Sphingobium yanoikuyae: one gene and its partner. Each later gene encodes a partner of the first gene's protein in a complex. Links are inferred from orthologs where the notes say so. Each region holds a gene or a part of one and is shown in the gene's direction. Other genes may lie near its edges.

Region 1 (8,894 bases):
AGCGCATTGCCGCGCAGCAACAGGCAGACCGACGACTTGTCGCCCCGCCCAACCCGCCCGCGCAGCTGGTGCAATTGCGCCAGGCCAAAGCGCTCCGCCCCCTCGATCACGATCAGGCTGGAATTGGGCACGTCGACGCCGACCTCAATCACCGTGGTCGCCACCAATATCTGGGTGCGGTTGGCGGCAAAAGCCTCCATCGCCGCATCCTTGTCCGGCCCCTTCATCTTGCCATGGACCAGCCCCACCCGGTCGCCAAAGCGCTGGCGCAGCTTCTCGGCGCGCATCTCGGCCGCCGCCTGGTCACTTGTCTCGCTCTCCTCGACCAGCGGGCACACCCAATAGGCCTGTCCACCGCCCTCGACATGGCGGGCCAGCCCCTCGACCACCTCGTCCAGCCGGTTGGCGGACATCACCAAAGTCTGGATCGGCTGGCGGCCCGGCGGCATCTCGTCCAGCCGCGACACGTCCATCTCGCCATAATAGGTCAGGGTCAGCGTGCGCGGGATCGGCGTGGCCGTCATCACCAGCAGATGCGGGGATCGCTCGGCCTTGCTCGCCAGCATCATCCGCTGCGCCACACCGAACCGATGCTGCTCGTCGATCACGGCCAGGCCCAGCGCCTTATACTGCACCTTATCCTGAAAGATCGCGTGGGTGCCGACCAATATATGGATGCTGCCATCGGCCAGCCCCATCAGCGTCGCCTCGCGCACCTTGCCCTTTTCACGGCCCGTCAGGATCGCGATCTCGATCGGCAGACCCGATGCCATCTTGCGCAGCGTCTCATAATGTTGCCGCGCCAATATTTCGGTCGGCGCCAGCATTGCCCCCTGCATCCCGGCCTCGACCGCGTTCAGCAGCGCCATCAGCGCCACCAGCGTCTTGCCCGATCCGACATCGCCCTGCAGCAGCCGCAACATCGGCGTCGCCTGCGCCATGTCGCCCTCAATCTCGCCGATAGCGCGGCGCTGGGCACCGGTCGGGGCGAAAGGCAGCTTCAGCATCGCGCGCAGCCGTCCGTCGCCGCTGATCGGCACGCCGCGCCGCCGCCGCGACGATTGCCGCACCAGCATCAGCGCGAGTTGCCCGGCGAAAATCTCGTCATAGGCCAGCCGCTCGCGCGCCTGTGCGTCGGTCGGGTCGGCATGGAAGCGTTCCAGTGCCGCGCGCCAGGCCGGCCAGCCCTTGCTCGCCAGCAGGCTCGGCTCGATCCATTCGGGCAGTTCGGGCGCACGCGCCAGCGCCTGCCCCACCAGGTCGCGCATCCGGTTGTTGGTCAACCCTTCCGACAGGCCATAGACGCTTTCGCGCGCCGGCACGGTGTCGGCCTCCTCGGGCGGCAGCACATAGTCGGGATGGACCATCTGCAGATTGTCGCCATAGGCTTCCAGCTTGCCCGACACGAATTTCGCTTCGTTGAGCGGCAACAGCTTGCGCGGCCAGGCGCTGTTGCGGCCGAAATAGACGAGGGAGACGGCATTGCCATGGGCGTCCACCGCCTGCACCCGGAACGGCGCGCGCGCATTGCCGCTGGCGCGATAATCGACCGGGGTCAGCATGATGCCGATCACCTTGCCGGCGTCGGCCATGTCCAGTTCGTCGATCAGCTTCCGGTCGACATAATTGACCGGCAGGTGGAAGGCGACATCGACCGCCCGCGCCAGCCCCAGCCGTTCGAGCGGACGGGCCAGCGCCGGGCCAATGCCCTTGAGCGCGGAGATTTCGGCAAAGAGCGGATTGAGAATATCGGGTCGCATGGCTATCTGAGGCTTCTCTAACGCAGCCGGGACGGTCATTCAAATATCCGATCGGCTGTTTCGGCACGTCCGTTAAAGGAACAAATTGTGAACGACAACCCGCTGATGCGTCGCCTGAAATTCCGCGCCTGGCACCGGGGCACGCGCGAGGCGGATTACACGGTCGGCGGCTTCTTCGAACGCTATCATGCGAGCTGGAACGACGAGCAGATCGCCTGGTTCGAGCGCTTCATGGACGAGCAGGATGCCGACATCATCGGCTGGGCGCTCGGCACCATCCCCGTGCCGGACGAATGGAAGGGCCCGATGATGGACCAGTTCCTGAAGCTCGATTTCGTCAAGATCGAGAACTGAAGCCATCCTCCCCTGGCAGGGGAGGTGGCTGGCCGCAGGCCAGACGGAGGGGTGTCAACCTCTCGAGAGCGTAACACCCCTCCACCGGCTTCGCCGGTCCCCCTCCCCCCAAGGGGGAGGAAGGAAGTAGAAACATGACCGATCTCCAGAAAATCCTGAAGGCGAAGGCGCCGCTCACCTTGTCCGGCGTGCCGGCCGGCTTCCAGCCCTGGCTGCTGGCGGACATCGCCCGCGCCGCCCATGGTTCGGATGCGCCCCGCGCCGTCTTCGTCGCCTCCGACGAGCAACTGATGCGCGCGGTCGCCGACACCGCCCATTATTTCGCGCCAGAGATCGAGCTCATCGAAATCCCTGCCTGGGACTGCCTGCCCTATGACCGGGCCAGCCCCTCGCTCCGCACCGCGTCGGCGCGCCTCGCCGGCCTTCATGCGCTTCAGGCAAAACCAAAGGGACCGCAACTGGTCCTCACTACCCTCAACGCCCTGACCCAGCGCACCCTTACCCCGTTCCGCGTCCGCCAGTTGGTCGCGCGCCTTGCCCCCAAGGAGCGGATCGCGATCACGCGCCTTGCCGACATGCTGCAATCCAACGGCTATGTCCGCACCGACACCGTCCATGATCGCGGCGAGTTCGCCATTCGCGGCGGCATCGTCGACCTGTTCCCCGGCGGCGAGGACCAGCCGCTGCGGCTCGACTTCTTCGGCGACGAGATCGAGACGGTGCGCCGCTTCGATCCCACCGACCAGCGCACCACCGGCAGCATCGACGGCTTCACCCTGCTTCCCGCATCCGAGGCGCTGCTGGACGAAGACACGATCAAGCGCTTCCGCGGCCGCTATCGCGAAACCTTCGGCGCGACCGCGACCGGCGACCCGCTCTATCAGGCGGTGAGCGAGGGCCGGCGCCTCGCCGGCATGGAACATTGGCTGCCTTTGTTCGAGGAAAAGCTGGTTCCGCTGACCGAGCATCTGGGCGACGACGCGATCATCGTCCGCGACCATGGCGTGGTCGGCGCGGCCGACGCCCGGTTCGAGGCGATCCGCGACTATCATGGCAACCGCATCGCCGCGAAATCGGCCGATCCCGGCGCCTATCGCCCGCTGAAGCCCGAAACCCTCTATCTCGACGCCGCCGAGTGGGATGCCGCCGCCGCCAGCTGGCCGATGCACGCCACCACCCCCTTCCACGAGCCCGAAAGCGCCACCGTCCTCGACTTCGCCGTCGATGGCCCGCGCGACTTCGCGCCCGAACGCGCGCAGAACGTCAATGTCTATGAGGCGGTCGGCAAGCATATCGACGCCCTGCGCCGCACGAAGAAGAAGGTGGTGATCGCCAGCTATTCGGCCGGCGCGCGCGAGCGCCTGTCGGGCCTGCTCGCCGATCATGGCGTCGCCCGTCTCGCCACCGCCGACAGCTGGCAGGAGGCGCTCGGCACCGCCGCGGGCGGCAGCGCCGTCCTCACCGTGCTCGGCCTCGACCATGGCTTCACCGCGCCCGACGTCGCCGTCCTCACCGAACAGGATATGCTGGGCGACCGCCTCGTCCGCCGCGCCAAGCGCAAGAAGAGCGCCGACGCCTTCCTCGCCGAACTCGCCACCCTCTCGCCCGGCGACCTCGTCGTCCATATGGACCATGGTATCGGCCGCTATGAGGGGCTGACGCAGATCCCGGTCAGCAAGACCGCGCATGACTGCGTCGCGCTCTCCTATGCCGGCGGCGACAAGCTCTATGTGCCGGTCGAAAATCTCGAAGTCCTCTCGCGCTACGGCTCCGACAGCGAGGGCGTGAACCTCGACAAGCTGGGCGGCGAGGCTTGGCAGCGGCGCAAGGCGCGGATGAAGGAGCGGATCCGCGAGATTGCGGGCGAACTGCTCAAGACCGCCGCCGAACGCGCCCTGCGCCCGGCCGAAATCGCCGAGCCGGACGCCGCCGGCTATCCCGCCTTCGTCGACCGCTTCCCCTATCAGGAAACCGACGATCAGGACCGCGCAATCGGCGACGTGATCGAGGATCTCGGCGCCGGCCGTCCGATGGACCGTCTGGTCTGCGGCGATGTCGGCTTCGGCAAGACCGAGGTCGCGCTACGCGCCGCCTTCGTCGCCGCCATGGCCGGCATGCAGGTGGTGGTGATCTGCCCCACCACCCTGCTCGCGCGCCAGCATCACATGAATTTCGTCGAGCGCTTCCGCGGTTTCCCGCTGGAAATCGCCCGCCTCTCCCGCCTCGTCCCCGACAAGGAGGCGAAGGCGACCAAGGCGGGCCTGGCCGACGGCACGATCGACATTGTCGTCGGCACCCACGCCCTGCTCGCCAAGGGGCTGGAGTTCAAGCGCCTCGGCCTCGTCATCGTCGACGAGGAACAGCGCTTCGGCGTCACCCACAAGGAACGGCTGAAGTCCCTGAAAACCGACGTCCATGTCCTGACCCTCACCGCCACGCCCATCCCCCGCACCTTGCAGATGGCGATGTCGGGCCTGCGCGAACTCTCGGTCATCCAGACCCCGCCGGTCGATCGCCTGGCGGTACGCACCTACATCATGCCCTGGGACGGCGTCGTCATCCGCGAGGCGCTGCTGCGCGAACATTATCGCGGCGGCCAGAGCTTCTTCGTCGTGCCGCGCATCTCGGACCTCACAGAGGTCGAGGAATTTCTGCGGACCGAAGTGCCCGAGGTAAAGCCGATCGTCGCCCATGGCCAGATGAGCGCCACCGATGTCGAGGAGCGCATGTCCGCCTTCTACGACAAGCGCTATGACGTGCTGCTCTCCACCACCATCGTCGAATCCGGCCTCGACATCCCCAGCGCCAACACCCTCATCATCCACCGCGCCGACCGCTTCGGCCTCGCCCAGCTCTACCAGCTGCGCGGCCGCGTCGGCCGGTCGAAGACGCGCGCCTATGCCTATTTCACCACGCCCGCCAACCGCATCATCACCGAAACCGCGGAAAAGCGGCTCAAGGTGCTGTCCGATCTCGATACGCTGGGCGCCGGCTTCCAGCTCGCCAGCCATGATCTCGACATTCGCGGCGCCGGCAATCTGGTCGGCGACGAACAGTCGGGCCATATCAAGGAGGTCGGCTTCGAGCTTTACCAGTCGATGCTGGAGGACGCGATCATGGACGCCAAGGCCGGCGGCGCCGGCCTCGAAGCACGCCGCGACAGCTTCTCGCCGCAGATCAGCGTCGACGCACCGATCATGATCCCGGAAGAATTCGTGCCGGACCTCGACCTGCGCATGGGTCTCTATCGCCGCATCAACGAACTGGAGGATCGCCAGGGGCTGGAGGCCTTCGCCGCCGAACTGATCGACCGCTTCGGCAAGCTGCCCGCCCCGACCCAGAACCTGCTCAAGATCATCGAGATCAAGCAGAATTGCCTCAAGGCCAATATCGCCAAGATCGATGTCGGGCCAAAGGGCGCGCTGGTCAGCTTCTTCGAGGATCGCTTCCCCAATCCCGCAGGCCTGGTCGCCTATGTCCAGCGCCTCGACGGCGTCGCCCGCCTGCGCCCGGACAGCAAGGTGGTCGTCACCCGCGCCTGGCCCGACCCCGCCGCCCGCCTCAACGGCGCGCTGCAACTGTCGAAGGGGCTGGCCAAGGCGGCAGGGTAAATACGCATCCTGCCCTCGCCCTGCGGGGAGAAAGCGACCATTTTCTGCGGCCGTCACCCCGGCCTTGAGCCGGGGTCTCACTTTTCTGGGGCAACGAAGAAAAGCGGGATGGCGGGTCAAGCCCGGCATGACGGATGTGGATAGGGCGGCTTGCGACCACAGTTCGATTTTTGTCGCGGCTATGAGCATCCCCAAGAGCGGAAAATCATCCAAAGGCAAAGCAAATCGCTCAGAATTTAACGCATCAAAATTTGGGTGAGCCGGAGCGTTAGCAATGGAAATGGAGCAAGTATAAGTACCCACGCTATCAACCAAAATGTTATAGATACGAGGTCGGCATTGGCCGGCGGGCCTATAAAAACGTTTAGAATTCCACCAGAAAAGCTAATGCCAAGCAAAAATAATGCAACGGAAATAAAACCCCATATCACCAGGAGAGGCATGGATATTTTATTCAAAAGCATTTCCTTGTTCCCGTACCTCGGTCCGCCTCGTGATAGGCCTAGACCAAAAGCAGAACGTCTCCAATCCACCCAATTTCACCGTTTTCGTTGCTGGAAGCGGAGAATAGCGTTACGCGTCAACCACCCCACGCCTGTGCATGAGAGCGCGATGATAAGCAGCGCGATCCAGAACCAAGTGTTATCACTTTTGCAGGGCTGCGGAGCGCCTTCGCAGCCACCACTCGTATAGGTGGCAATGAAGAAGAACGGCAGGCCAAAAACAATGCCGAATATGGATGCAACGGCACACCCTATTCGTCCTGCGCCCGTGGCCGGGCTTCTATAACCTTCGTTATTCACGCATGAGATCATGTCGTAGGTCGGGATCGCGGGCAAGGTCCGCTTTAGGCATTCTCCGTCGTAAACTTGACAGTCCGCTCACCACCCATCCCCGCCATTGCCAATTCCCCTCTCCCGTTCACGGGAGAGGGAGGGGCCCGCGCCGCAGGCGTGGGAGGGTGAGGGGCTTTCGGATCAGTCTGTCCTCATCCGATTTCGCCCGCCCGACTTGGCAGGCACTGCGTCATGCCCCGACAGCGGCAAAAGAAATGGCGCATCAAGGAAATGATTTACCCGCCTTGTTCAGCCCGCGACCACCCCGATCGCCAGCGCGTCGCCACCGTCCACGATCGCGATCAGCCGGTCGACATTGGGGTGCGCACCCGGCCGGTTGCGGGCATCGGCCGTATGTTCGGCAAACACCGCCAGCCCATGTTCGGCAGCGGCCGCGTCGAGCGTGCCAAACACCTTCTGCAGATAATGATAGACCGCCAGCGAGCCCTGCTTGCCCGGCTGGTTCTCGATGCTGGCGACCACCTTGCCGCTCGCGTCTTTCAGGTCGATGCGGGCAATGCCGTCAATCGGCGGCAGCAGCTGGAGATTGTCTTTGAACGTCACACCCGGTTGAATCATCGCTGGTTTCCCGCCTCGAATTTGGAATGAGTCTGTGCCCGTAGGGCCTGATCCCTTGCGGCGGAAGAGCCTTGCGCTTTTGCTCGGTCCGACACGCAGCCCCCTGAGCGCCCGCCTCACCCGCCCGCAGGCGGCATCGCGGCTTCCGATGCGGTCAGGTCCAGCACTTCGAAACCGGGCGCCGGCATCCGGCGCCGGATGAGCGATCCCACCTTGTTGGTATATTGATATCTGGGTGTTACCCGTTCGATCCGGTAGCTGCCCGGCACATCCGCCTCCCCCGCCTCCCCGCGTGCGGCATAACGCCGCCCCGTGATCTGGCGCAGGATCGCAGGCGCCCAGCCGGACGTGCGCGAACCGCGCAATATTTCCGCATCCTCGGTCCGTCCGTCGGGCCGGATCCAGAAACCGACATCGATCCACTGGATCGCTGCGATATCCGTGCTGCCGCCCGGCCGCACCGCTATGCCATTGAGATCCTGCGCCCGCCCGATATCGACGGCGTCCGCGCTGGCCGGATAGGGCGGCTGCCAGATCAGGATCGGCACCGCACCCTGCTCCGCGCCGATCGCCTCGGCCAGGCGAGTGATCGCCGCGTCATCCCCGTCGCGCGCCGCGAGACGCAGCCGCAGCACGCGCAGGGCGGTACGATATCCCGGCTGCTGCGCGATCGGCCGCTGCTCCAGTTCGTCCAGCATCCTTGCCGCCTCGCGCCGCTCACCCTGGGCCGCCGCCAGCCAGGCCCGCTTCATCCCCGCCATGATCGCCGGATGGGCTCGCCCCTGCGCCAGCGCCTGATCCTCGATCCCGCGATAGGTCGCTGCCGCCTGTCGATAATTGCCCAGCTTGATCCACATGTCGCCCAATGCGGTGGAGGCCGCCAGCACGGCCACATCGTCCGCCGGCAGATTGTCGCGCAGCGTCTTCACCTGCCCCGCCACGGCCCGGCGATAGGCATTCTGGTCGCCCTCATGCAGCGCCACCGTCGCCATCGCTTCATAGATGGCCGCGACCGGCCGGGGCGCTTCGCTCCCTTTGTCCTTGTTGCGGCGGATCGCCGCCGCCAGCAGATACTTGGCCTTCAGATAGTCGCCATCGCGAAAGCGCTGCTCGGCCAGCGCGATCGTCGCCTGCGCATCGCGCAGTGGCGTGCAATCACCATGCACACATTTCGCCTGCTCCTCGACCAGCTTCTGGCCGGTGACGATGATCTCGGGCGATCCGGCCTGCAACAGCAGCAGAAGGGCAAGCATGATGATTTTCCTCCCGTTATCCCCGCATCATTGTGTCGGATCATCACGGGCCTGCCAATCCCCATGCCAGCTCCCGATGGAGCGCCGCGGCTTTCCTATTTGGATTTTCCCTGCTCTATCCTGTCGGATGAAACAGCACACGCCCATCGCCTTGCCCGCATTACCGACCCGGTCCCGCCACCACCGCAACACGCCAGATCATCGCCCATGATCGTCGCTTTGCTGTCGCCTCATTGTCGCTTCACTGTCGCGTCGCAGCTGCGTTACAGGCGCGCCACTGTCGCTTCGTCGGCGCGTGACTGTCGCCTTCTCGGGCAAAAACGCCCAAATGCGCACGACATCGACACTATGTACTTTCAACTGTCGCGTCGGCTGCCTCCCCATCCGACCTTCATGTCGCCATTCATCATCAACCAGAAAAGAAGCAGCAACAGTAGAAACCTACATGCCTTCGTGACGACCGGGCAACAAAGCGCGGCGTCACAGCAGGAGAATGAAATG
Region 2 (5,312 bases), 1.4 Mb from region 1 along the record:
ATTATACTGGTTCGCGCTGCCCCTGGTCCGGGCGCCGGAACGGTCATCCTTCAGCGTCGAATAGCTCCATTCTCCCCAGGCGGTCCAGCGCCGGCGGGCATTGGCTGCAATCCGGCAGGCCTTCTCGACCAGTTGCGGATCACCCCGCAACCGGCCTTCGCGCCCGGCCCGGCAGACTTCATCGGCGGTCATCAGCATCGGGCGCCGCTCATCACGGCCCGGCGCGACACCGGTCGGCGCGATCGGCGGCAGCGTCTCGGGGCGCGGCCGCTGCAACGGCCGCACGGTCGGCCCGCCCACATCCGGATCGGGCCGCAGTCCTGGCGTCACCGTGTCGGGATCAGGACGCAGCCCCGGCGTCACCGTGTCCGGATCAGGACGCAGTCCCGGCGTCACCGTATCCGGATCGGGCCGCAAGCCCGGTGTCACCGTATCCGGATCGGGCCGCAAGCCCGGCGTCACCGTATCCGGATCAGGTCGCAGCCCCGGCGTCACCGTATCCGGATCAGGTCGCAGCCCCGGCGTCACCGTGTCCGGATCAGGACGCAAGCCCGGCGTCACCGTATCGGGATCAGGTCGCAAGCCCGGTGTCACCGTGTCCGGATCAGGCCGCAGTCCCGGCGTCACCGTGTCAGGATCAGGACGCAAACCCGGCGTCACCGTATCCGGATCAGGCCGCAAGCCCGGCGTCACCGTGTCCGGATCAGGCCGCAGGCCCGGCGTCACCGTGTCAGGATCAGGCCGTAAACCCGGCGTCACCGTATCCGGATCAGGACGCAGGCCCGGCGTCACCGTATCCGGATCAGGCCGCAGGCCCGGCGTCACCGTATCCGGATCGGGCCGCAAACCCGGCGTCACCGTATCCGGATCAGGCCGCAGGCCCGGCGTCACCGTGTCCGGATCAGGTCGCAAGCCCGGCGTCACCGTGTCCGGATCAGGCCGCAAACCCGGCGTCACCGTATCCGGATCGGGCCGCAAGCCCGGCGTGACCGTGTCCGGGTCAGGCCGCAGGCCCGGCGTCACCGTATCAGGATCAGGCCGCAGTCCCGGTGTCACCGTGTCAGGATCAGGACGCAAGCCCGGCGTCACCGTGTCCGGATCAGGCCGCAAGCCCGGCGTCACCGTATCCGGATCGGGTCGCAGGCCCGGCGTCACCGTATCCGGGTCAGGCCGCAGCCCCGGCGTCACCGTATCCGGGTCAGGCCGCAAGCCCGGCGTCACCGTATCGGGATCGGGCCGCAGACCCGGTGTCACCGTATCGGGATCGGGCCGCAGTCCCGGCGTCACCGTATCAGGATCAGGCCGCAGCCCCGGCGTCACCGTATCCGGGTCAGGCCGCAAGCCCGGCGTCACCGTATCCGGATCGGGCCGCAGACCCGGCGTCACCGTGTCGGGGCTCGGCCGCAGTTCCGGCGTCACGGTCTCGGGCAAGGGCCGCAATCCGGGCGTGATCAAATCCGGATTGGGGCGCAACCCCGGCGTTACCGTATCCGGCAGGGGGCGCAGCCCCGGCGTCACCGTGTCCGGGTTCGGCCGCAATTCCGGCGTGATCAGATCGGGCAGTTCCGGGTCGGGCCGGTTCCAGTGATCGGGGAAATTGATGCCGCCCGGATGCTGGTCGGCCGAATCGACGAAATTGTCATATTCCGCATATTCGGTGCGGATATGGGCGAACAGATTATGGGTGCCGCCATTTTCCCGCACGATGGGCGATACCGTCAGGTGCAGGCCGGTATCGGGCTGGGTCCAACTGTCCACCCGTTCCCCGGTCTCGGGAAAGACGACGAAAAACTCGCCCGGATCGACGCCGGACAGCCACACCGAATGGTCCTTGCCCTCGGTCCAGCCCAGGAAGATGATCCGCCCCGCGGGCGTCTCGCTCTGGGCCATGGCCCCCGTCGTCGCCAATGTCATGCCCGCGACGCTGCCCGCCACGCTCAGGACGCCCGCATGCCAATGGAGCCGCCAATAGGTCATGCCCCGTTTCTACGTGCGATCCCATAGCCGCGGCCATCCATGGAAACCCCGAGACAGGCCGAGACGCGCCCGCAGCCGAACCAGAAACGCCCTCCGGCCGGCGCAGCGCGCCATCGTCCACGCCCGGCCATCTTCCCCTGGCCGCTCCCCCTTCCTATCTTGCCTCCCGACCGGGCAACGCCCCTTGCCCCCACGGAACAAATCTGGAACAACGCCCCCATGAGTCTGACCCACATCTCCGTACGCGGCGCGCGCGAGCACAACCTCAAGGGCGTGGATGTCGATCTGCCCCGCGACAGCCTGATCGTCATCACCGGCCTCTCGGGCTCGGGCAAGTCCAGCCTCGCCTTCGACACCATCTATGCCGAGGGGCAGCGCCGCTATGTGGAGTCGCTCTCCGCCTATGCGCGCCAGTTCCTCGAGATGATGCAGAAGCCCGATGTCGAGCATATCGAGGGCCTCTCCCCCGCCATCTCGATCGAGCAGAAGACCACCAGCCGCAACCCGCGCTCCACGGTCGCGACCGTCACCGAGATATACGACTATATGCGCCTGCTCTGGGCGCGCGTCGGCATCCCCTATTCGCCCGCGACCGGCGAGCCAATCAGCGCCCAGACCGTCAGCCAGATGGTAGACCGGGTGATGCTCCTGCCCGAAGGCACCCGTTTCTACCTGCTCGCCCCGGTCGTGCGCGGCCGCAAGGGCGAATATCGCAAGGAACTGGCCGAGTGGCAGAAGGCGGGCTACACCCGCGTCCGCATCGACGGCGAACTCTACCTGATCGAGGATGCCCCCGCCCTCGACAAGAAATACAAGCATGACATCGAGGTCGTGGTCGATCGCCTGGCGGTCAATGCCGACATGGCCACCCGCCTCGCCGACAGTTTCGAGCAGGCGTTGAAGCTCGCCGACGGTCTCGCCTTTGTCGACCTGGCCGAGGGCGTGGTCCCCGGCCGCGAGGACGAAGCCCAGTCCGCGGGCAAGATGAAGAATGCCGGCATCCCCGCCAACCGCATCGTCTTTTCCGAGAAATTCGCCTGCCCGGTCAGCGGCTTCACCATTCCGGAGATCGAGCCGCGCCTCTTCTCCTTCAACGCGCCGATGGGCGCCTGCCCGGCCTGCGATGGCCTGGGCGAGCGGCAGGAGTTCGACCCCGAACTGGTCGTCCCCAACGAAGCCCTCTCCCTGAAGAAGGGCGCCGTCGTCCCCTGGGCCAAGTCCAACCCGCCCAGCCCCTACTACATGCAGGTGCTCGGCTCCCTCGCCAAGGAATTCGGCTTCTCCCTCGACACCCCCTGGGCCGATCTGCCGGGCGAAGTGAAGCTCATCATCCTCCACGGCACCGGCGGCAAGCCCGTCACCCTGCGCTTCGTCGACGGCAAGAAAAGCTATGAGGTCAAGAAGCCGTTCGAGGGCGTGATCGGCAACCTCAACCGCCGCCTGCTCCAGACCGAAAGCGCCTGGATGCGCGAGGAACTGAGCAAATATCAGACCGCCATGCCCTGCGAGACCTGCCACGGCGCCCGCCTCAAGCCCGAGGCGCTGGCGGTCAAGATCGCCGGCGAGGACATCTCCGTCTCCACCCGCCGCTCGGTGGTGGACGCGCTCGCCTTCTTCACCGCGATGCCCGATGCGCTCAATGAGCAGCAGAACCAGATCGCCCGCGCCATCCTCAAGGAAATTGTCGAGCGCCTCGGCTTCCTCAACAATGTCGGCCTCGACTATCTGAACCTCGACCGCACATCCGGCACCCTGTCGGGCGGCGAAAGCCAGCGCATCCGCCTCGCCAGCCAGATCGGCTCGGGCCTCTCGGGCGTCCTCTACGTCCTCGACGAACCCTCGATCGGCCTGCACCAGCGCGACAATGACCGGCTGCTCGTCACCCTGAAACGCCTGCGCGACCTCGGCAACAGCGTCGTCGTCGTCGAGCATGATGAGGATGCGATCCGCGCCGCCGACTATATTGTCGACATGGGGCCGGGCGCCGGCGTCCATGGCGGCACCATCGTCGCCCAGGGCACCCTGCCCGAACTGTTGGCGCACAAGGAAAGCCTGACCGCAGACTATCTCAACGGCACCCGCCGCATCGAGGTGCCCGCCAAGCGCCGCAAGGGCTCTGGCAAGAAGCTCACCGTCCACAATGCCCGCGCCAACAACCTCACCGGCGTCACCGCGTCGATACCCTTAAGCACCTTCACCTGCATCACCGGCGTGTCGGGATCGGGCAAGTCCAGCTTCACCATCGACACCCTCTACGCCGCCAGCGCCCGCACCCTCAACGGCGCTCGCATCGTCGCCGGCCCGCATGACAAGATCACGGGCCTGGAAAATTGCGACAAGGTGATCGACATCGACCAGTCGCCGATCGGCCGCACCCCGCGCTCCAACCCGGCCACCTATACCGGCGCCTTCACCAATATCCGCGACTGGTTCGCCGGCCTCCCCGAAGCGCAGGCGCGCGGCTACAAGCCGGGCCGTTTCAGCTTCAACGTCAAGGGCGGCCGCTGCGAAGCCTGCCAGGGCGACGGCGTGCTCAAGATCGAGATGCACTTCCTCCCCGACGTCTATGTCACCTGCGACGTCTGCCACGGCGCCCGCTACAACCGCGAGACGCTGGAGGTGAAGTTCAAGGGGATGAGCATCGCCGACGTGCTCGACATGACGGTCGAGGATGCGGTCGAATTCTTCAAGGCCGTGCCGCCGATCCGCGACAAGATGGCGATGCTCGCCGAAGTGGGCCTTGGCTATATCAAGGTCGGCCAGCAAGCCACCACCCTGTCGGGCGGCGAAGCCCAGCGCGTCAAGCTCGCCAAGGAATTGTCGCGCCGCGCCACCGGCAACACCCTCTATATCCTCGACGAACCCACCACCGGCCTGCATTTCGAGGATGTCCGCAAGCTGCTGGAAGTCCTCCACGCCCTGGTCGAACAGGGCAACAGCGTCGTGGTGATCGAACATAATCTCGATGTCATCAAGACGGCGGATTATATTATCGACATGGGACCGGAAGGCGGGGTCAAGGGCGGCGAGGTCGTCGCGCAAGGCACGCCGGAGCAGGTGGTGAAGGAGCCGAGGAGCTTTACCGGACGCTATCTGGCGCCGTTGCTGGGGCTGGAGGCTGTGGCGGCGGAATAGCTTTGAAATCCACTGTAGCCATGCAAATAGGAGTCGAACACAGATAGGGGCAGTCAATGAAGAGCGACGAGCGTGTTATCTACTTTTACGATCTTGCAGTGACTGCTCGAACTGAACATGCGAATCTGCCGCCAGTGAGATCGCTTCTTGAAGTAATCGCCGCCGAGCGTGCCGCCGGTCGCTTTCGGACGGCGGGAGAC

Evidence for each region.
Region 2: the proteins of mfd (region 1) and uvrA are in contact, whole or in part, in a crystal structure (PDB 4DFC), measured with the Escherichia coli proteins. The link is inferred for Sphingobium yanoikuyae from one-to-one orthologs.

Annotation. Positions count from the first base shown.
Region 1 is NZ_CP053021.1:2,292,023-2,300,916, forward strand. Bases 1,877-5,925 are described here. They hold mfd (transcription-repair coupling factor), read left to right. Parts: upstream 1,877-2,248; coding sequence 2,249-5,725; downstream 5,726-5,925. Other genes in these bases: HH800_RS11315 (succinate dehydrogenase assembly factor 2), read left to right, coding at 1,877-2,114. Also shown: ATP-dependent DNA helicase RecG, read right to left, coding at 1-1,760; more of HH800_RS11315, read left to right, coding at 1,848-1,876; HH800_RS11325 (hypothetical protein), read right to left, coding at 6,265-6,564; HH800_RS11330 (DUF2322 family protein), read right to left, coding at 6,811-7,140; HH800_RS11335 (tetratricopeptide repeat protein), read right to left, coding at 7,257-8,393; HH800_RS11340 (hypothetical protein), read left to right, coding at 8,892-8,894. UniProt on the Escherichia coli protein: Couples transcription and DNA repair by recognizing RNA polymerase (RNAP) stalled at DNA lesions. Mediates ATP-dependent release of RNAP and its truncated transcript from the DNA, and recruitment of nucleotide excision repair machinery to the damaged site.
Region 2 is NZ_CP053021.1:881,749-887,060, reverse strand. What follows is about bases 1,876-5,312. They hold uvrA (excinuclease ABC subunit UvrA), read left to right. Parts: upstream 1,876-2,196; coding sequence 2,197-5,112; downstream 5,113-5,312. Other genes in these bases: HH800_RS04625 (hypothetical protein), read left to right, coding at 5,169-5,312; HH800_RS04635 (autotransporter domain-containing protein), read right to left, coding at 1,876-1,977. Outside these bases: more of HH800_RS04635, read right to left, coding at 1-1,875. UniProt on the Escherichia coli protein: The UvrABC repair system catalyzes the recognition and processing of DNA lesions. UvrA is an ATPase and a DNA-binding protein. A damage recognition complex composed of 2 UvrA and 2 UvrB subunits scans DNA for abnormalities.